DNA from 2 places in the Promicromonospora vindobonensis genome. Region 1 is predicted to be linked to the other one. Evidence: predicted binding sites of a transcription regulator. Region 1 holds the regulator's gene; the other holds the start of a gene.
What was found. The regulator HspR, encoded in region 1, represses chaperone genes until heat shock. The targets are predictions, from matches to a motif close to AAGTTGAGTCNNNNNGACTCAACTT.

Region 1 (3,200 bases):
CCGACGCGACCCGGCCGAGCACCGACTCGATCTCGTCGTCCGTGCTGGGGCGGGTGCGCGCAGCGCCGCGGGACACGTCGAACGACCGGTGGCGCACCACGGTGTACAGGTACGGACGGAACCCGGTGTCGGGCCCGGCGCCACGACGGAGCATCTCGAACAGCTTGCTGAAGGCGTCCGCGACGACATCGTCGGCGTCCGCTGGTGAGACGTACTGCCGCGCGAGCGCTCGTGCTGCCCCTGCGTGGCGCTCGTAGAGCACGCCAAAAGCGTCGCGGTCACCTGATCTGACCTGCAGGATCAGTTCCGCGTCGCTTGGGGTTCCCCCCGTGCTGCTCTCGGCTTGCTTCACGTCTACCCAGACTCTCGGCCGTGTCCTGCCAAAGACTATAGAGCCACACCGCGATTCTAGGGGCTGAAAAAAACATTTCCTGGGTGACCGTCGGGTGAAGTGCGGTACACCACCCCTGAAGGTGCGTCATGATTGATCCCCGTGAGGGTTCCTTCATCATGAGCGAGTCACAGCAGGAGGCGCGGGTGCGTGTGCATGACCTGCGTGAGCGGTGGCGCGCTACCAGTCTGGCGTCCGTCTGGATCCGGCCGAACGACTGGGAGCACCCAGCCGCGGAAGCGCTTGCCGAAGCACTGGCAGAGGGCCGTGGAGTGATCGCGCCCGCAGAACGTCTGGGAGCTGCCCGGGCGGACGTGGGCGCGGGCATCACCGAGGCGCTGGACGACGTGGCGTGCCTCTACGCCGCGTTCGGCCGCCCTACCGACGTGGGGGCGTTGCGCGCAGCGGCGATCGGCTGGGTCGGCGCACGCGAGCGCGTCCCGTACCAGGTGGCCACGCACGATCCGTCGACCGGCCTACCGACGGGCGAGTACCTGGGCGAGCGGTTGCGCGAGACCTACGGCACGGCGCAGCGCAGCGGTACGACCGCTGGAGCCTCCCACTGCCTGCTCGTGCTCGACGTCGGCCTCGACAGCCTCGACACGTGGCAACGGCTCGCGCGCTCCGCGGCGATCGGCCGCACCCTGCACCAGGTCTTCGGCGAGGGCCATCCAATGGCCGCTGTCGACGACGGCACCTTCGTGGTGCTGTGCGAGCGCGGCCCGACGACCGCGGAGCTGGGCCAGTCGCTGCGCCGCGTCGTGGAGCGCAACGCCGAGGTGCTCGGCCTCACCACAGAGGTACGCAGGCCGACCCGGGTATGGGTGGAACGCCTGCCCGGCACGCACGACGACGCGCTGTTGCTGCTCGACCACCTGGCTCGCTGAGGTTTCCGAACCCGCTGAGGCCTCCGAACTCACCCAGCAAGAGCGCCTGCTCAACGTCGAGCAGGCGCTCTGCTTCGTACCGGGCCGGTCAGCCCTCCAGGACGGGCTTCCGGAAAAAGTCCCGTCAACCCTCCTGGAAGGTGAGGCAGTCGGCGTGCCCCGGGTCGTCCGGACCCGCACCCACCCGGATCGACGGGGCGCTGCACTCCAGGTTGTCGTTGTGCGTGCACTCACCGCGCTGGCAGGCACCGACGTGGGCGATGACCTTTTCGAGACCGCCCTTGGTGCTCAGCGGGATGAACGTGGCGCAGGAGGCGTCGCCCCTGTGCCCGGCGATGGTCACGGCGCCTGCGTGGCAGCCGTGGTCGTGGTTGTAGCCGCATCCGTCGATCGAGCACTCGGCTACCTCGGGCATTTCCATCAGCGTGCTCATGGCTCACTCCTCGCGTGGTGCGCTGAGACATCTCCGATAGGCCGATCCTATTCCGGAAATGCAGAACCCGTAGAGCAAGGAATGCCTTACCTATTCTGCCCGTATTTCTCGATTAACGAAAGAATTGCGTTGCCGAAATTACGGTCCGCAGCGAGGACGCTCAACCCTCGCGGCGCGGAGACGGCCGCCAGAGCACTACCGCGCCGCCGCCGACGGCGCGGTGCTCGAGGTCGACCCGCATCGCCGTGCTGCGAACCCGCTGCCCGCGCTGCACCACTACGACGTCGCCGGCGTCCGGGCCGGCAGCGAACACGCGGCCTTCCTCCTGGACCCGCATCAGCAGGTCACTCAGGCGCTCCTCCAACACCGAGACGTGCGCCTCCAGGTCGAGGATGCGCTTGATCCCTGCGAGGTTGATGCCCTCGACCTGCGCGAGCCGCTGCACCTGGAGCAGACGCGCCACGTCCCGGCGCGAGTACCGGCGGCCCCTGCCGCGGGTGCGCCGGGGCACCACCAGGCCGAGGCGGTCGTACTGCCGCAGCGTCTGCGGGTGCATGCCCGCGAGGCTGGCGGCCTTGGAGACGGTGAGCACGGGTGCGTCGTCGTCAACCATGCACTCCTCCCCCTGTCTCGTTCGCTCTGCTTATACGTGCGGGCAGGCTAACCGACCTCGGCGCGGTGGGACATATGCCCCACCGCGCCGACAGTCATTCCGCCGCCCGTTCGGCCAGCCCTGCGCGTACGTCCTCGCCGTCGCTCTCTGCGGCAAACGTCTCGAGCGCCTGTCTCGCCTTCTTGCTGAGCTTTTGCGGGACGACCACCTGAACGCTCACGAGCAGGTCGCCGTTCGCGGTCGCCGTCTGCACACCACGCCCCTTGACGCGGAGCACTCTGCCCGACGGTGTCCCAGCGGGCACCTTCAGCCGTACGGTCGCACCGTCGAGGGTCGGCACCTTCAGGGTGGTGCCGAGGGCTGCCTCCGCGAACGTGACGGGCACGGTCATGCGCAGGTCGAGCCCGTCCAGCGTCCAGACCGGATGGGGCGCCACGTGCACGGTGACCACCAGGTCGCCTGGCGTGCCCCCGCCGACACCCGGCTTGCCCTTGCCACGGAGACGAAGCTTCTTGCCGTCGTTGATGCCCGCAGGGACCCGGGCCGTGATGGTGCGGCCGTTGACCTCCAGCTCGGCGGTCGTGCCCTCCACCGCCGCGCGGAACGGCAGGGTGACCTGCGCGACGATGTCGGCGCCCTGGGTCGGCGCGGTGAACCCCGTGGGGCCCGCCGAACCGTAGCCGGGCCTTGCTCCACCGAACATGGAGCCGAGGATGTCCTCGAAGCCCGGCCCCGCGTTCCCGCCCTGCGTGTAACGGACACGTGGTCCGCCCCGCCCGGCCGCCCCCTGGCCGCCACCGAACATGGCGCCCATGATGTCCTCGAAGCCGCCCGCACCGGCGCCGCCGGGGCCCGCGGAGAAGCGTGCGCCACCCG
Region 2 (3,200 bases), on a different contig from region 1:
GAACTGACCGCCGAGCATCCAGAACGCGGGCCAGATGCCTTGGCCGCGTGGGATCTTGATCCGGGCCTCGAGGTGCCCGTACTGCGGCTGGACCTTGCCCTTGGTCGTCATCCGCGCCGAGGTGTAGCCGCCGTTGCCGTCCTGGCGGGCGGTGATGACGAGGTTCCCGTTCCCGTCGAGCGCCGAGTTCTGCCGGGAGCTGGTGTAGTTCTGCAGCTCGTTGTTGCCCCAGCCGCCCGCGCCGGTCTCCAGGTTCCAGTTGGCGGGGTTCGGGGCGGCGCCCGCCGGCCCGTCGAACTCGTCCGACCAGGTCAGCGCGGCGGCAGCGGCGGAGGTGTCGGACGCTGACGAGGCAGGGCCCGTGTCGGGTGCCGCCACGGCGTCCGGCGCCTTCGCCGTGGCCGCGGAGGCGACGAGCGAGGCCGACAGGACGAGGGTCAGGGCGGCGGTCGCCGTCAGGACAGTGCGGGTCGTGCGGTGTCTCGTGCTACGCATCGAACGCTCCTTCGCGAACGTGTTCCCCCCACCGCACGGAGCCGCGCGACAGGCATGACTGCGGCAGTCGCACGTGCACTCCGGTGTGCCACGGCGGTGCGTGAGAGCCGACGAGTACTCACGAAAAGTATCGGTGTGCCATACCGGGTTCACAACGGCCTGATCAGCACATACGGGTTTTCCCCACGGTCGTCCCACGGCGGCGTGGCCCGCGCATGCGGACGGCGCCCGGCCGCGGGGAGCGGTCGGACGCCGTCGTGGTGCCGCTGACGTGATCAGGCGGCGGTGGTGACCTCGATGCGCTGCGGCGTCGTGCCGGCGAAGACGCCAGGGACGGTGACCGTCAGCACGCCGGCGTCGTAGGACGCGCGGACGGCGTCGCCGTCCACGGTCTTCGGCAGCGTGACCGTGCGGCGGAAGGAGCCGAAGCGGACCTCCGAGATGCGGCGGCCCTCGGACTCCTCCGAACGCTGGTCCTTGCGCTCGCCGCGCACGACGAGCTTGCGCCCCTCGACCTCGACGGTGATGTCGGTGGCCGGGTCGACACCCGGCAGGTCGAGGCGGGCGACGAGGTCCTCGCCCTCGCGGTAGACGTCGGCAGCGGGCACGGGGCCCTCGGCGACGGCTGACTGCGGGCTCCACGGGTCGCGGAGCCAGGTCTGGGCGAACGGTGAACGGGTCAGAACGGCGGTCATGATGTTCTCCTCCGGATGGGGTTGATGATCAGTTCAACCTGAGTCGACCCGACTCAATTTCCGGGTTCGCCGACGGCGGACGAGGGCTGCGGTCAGCCGCCGTCAGTGCCGGGTGATGGTCAGGCTCGTCGCGTCCCCTGCGACGGCGACCTCAGCGGTCCCGCCGACCGGGAGCGTGAGCAGCGGGCTCGTGTGCCCGAAGTCCACGCCGGCCAGCACTGGCTTGCCCCGCAGCGCCGGCTGGCGCGCGACGATCTCGTCGAGGGCCGCGCGGGTCACCGCGGAGGTGCCCTGGAACCGGCCGATCACGAGGCCGGTGATGCCGTCGGCGCCGGGCTGCTGGAGCAGCGAGGTGAGGGTGCGCGCGACGTGAGCGGCGTCCGACTCGAAGTCGTCCTCGACGAACAGGAGCGCGCCGTCGAGAGACGGCATGTACGCGGTGCCCTGCAGCAGGCCGAGCGTGGCGAGGTTGCCGCCGACGACCCGACCCGACGCCTGCCCTGGGCACAGCGGCCACCAGCCCTCGTTCGGGACGGGCGTGCGGGTGTCCTGGTCCATGAACCAGGGGTCGTCCGTCCACGCCTGCGCGGGTTTGACGGCGATCGGGGCGTCCTCCATGACCGCGGCCCTGAACCAGTCGCCGGTCGGCTCGAAGTGGTCGCGCATGCCCCAGCTCGACCAGTGCGGGCCCGAGTAGGTGACCAGGCCCGTGCGGGCGAGGATCGCGTTCTGCAGCGCCGTGATGTCCGAGTACCCGCAGAAGACCTTCGGGTGGGCCGCGATGAGGTCGAAGTCCAGGTGGGGGAGCAGCTCGTTGCTGTTGAACCCGCCGATCACGGTGAGGATCCCGGCGACGGAGGGGTCGGCGAACGCGGCGTGCAGGTCCGCCACCCGGTGCTCGATCGAGCCGCTGCGGAACTGGTCGTCCTCGTCGACGTGCGCACCGAACGTGAGGGTGAGACCCATGGCGGCGAACCGCTCGTCGATCCACCGGGTGTTGTCGTGCTCCATGATCATCGCCCGCGACATGGCCGGCGCGACCACCCGGAGGGTGTCGCCGGCCCGGAGCCTGGGCGGAAGGCGGGTCTGTGCGTGCGCTGACATGCCCTGAGCCTATGGTCACCGTGCCGGCCGTCCCGGTGAGGGTGCCGCAGACCGGTATCCGGGGCGATGATGGAAGGGTTCGCAACGACGCGAGGAGGACCCGATGAAGGCAGCAGTGGGCGACCGGATAGTCACGGCCTCGGGTGTGGTCGGCGGCGCGGTGCGCGACGGCGTGATCACCGAGTGCCCCCATGCCGACGGCACGCCGCCCTACCGGGTGAGGTGGTCGGACACGGGCGAGGAGACGCTCGTCTACCCCGGCGCCGACACCGTCGTCGATCCGGCGGCCCGGGCGGCTCTCGGTGTGCCGGGTGAGCCGGCGGGACCGGGCGAGGTGCGGCAGGGGCGCGCGCTCACCTGGGACGTGCGGATCACAGTGGTCGAGTCAGGGGGCAGCACGACGGCGGAGGCCACGGTGATGAACGGCCCGTCGGACGCGCTGCGCGGCGTCGGGCACGCCAGGAAGGCACCGGAGGACCCTGAGGTGCCGCTGATCGGCGACGAGCTCGCCGCCGGCCGGGCGCTGCGCCGGCTGGCCGACCGCCTGCTCGCCGTGGCGGAGAAGGACGTCTCGGCGGCGGTCGGGCACAAGGCACACGTCCACCGGTAGCTCCACGGACTACGCAAGGATGCCGGAGGCGCACAGCGCGGCACGCACCTCGGCGTCCAGCCACGGCTCGATGCCCTCCCACGTGGTGCGCCACGAGACCCCGGTGATCTGGCTGCCGTCGGGGAACGTCTCGATGTAGTCGGCCTGGAGCACGCCGAAGTTGTCGCACCAGAAGGCGTTCGCAGGGCTGCCGTCGAGGAGCTGGTCGATGCGCATCGCCGACGTCGAGACGCCGTCCGGCAGCAAGAGCGGCTGGGTGTCGGTGCGCACCAGCAGAGCGTGCTGCGTGCGCGTGG

Region 2: the regulator HspR is predicted to act here: its motif matches at 1,226-1,250, upstream of ACFS27_RS25810 (Hsp20/alpha crystallin family protein).

Annotation. Positions count from the first base shown of each region.
Region 1 is NZ_JBHUOG010000001.1:2,055,746-2,058,945, forward strand. It holds gene ACFS27_RS09340 (sigma-70 family RNA polymerase sigma factor) at 1-262, opposite strand, end outside; gene ACFS27_RS09345 (hypothetical protein) at 481-1,278, shown strand; gene ACFS27_RS09350 (DUF1540 domain-containing protein) at 1,403-1,711, opposite strand; gene ACFS27_RS09355 (heat shock protein transcriptional repressor HspR) at 1,872-2,324, opposite strand; gene ACFS27_RS09360 (DnaJ C-terminal domain-containing protein) at 2,419-3,200, opposite strand, start outside.
Region 2 is NZ_JBHUOG010000002.1:2,801,210-2,804,409, reverse strand. It holds gene ACFS27_RS25815 (family 16 glycosylhydrolase) at 1-495, opposite strand, end outside; gene ACFS27_RS25810 (Hsp20/alpha crystallin family protein) at 771-1,190, opposite strand; gene ACFS27_RS25805 (S66 family peptidase) at 1,293-2,294, opposite strand; gene ACFS27_RS25800 (dsRBD fold-containing protein) at 2,398-2,904, shown strand; gene ACFS27_RS25795 (hypothetical protein) at 2,914-3,200, opposite strand, start outside.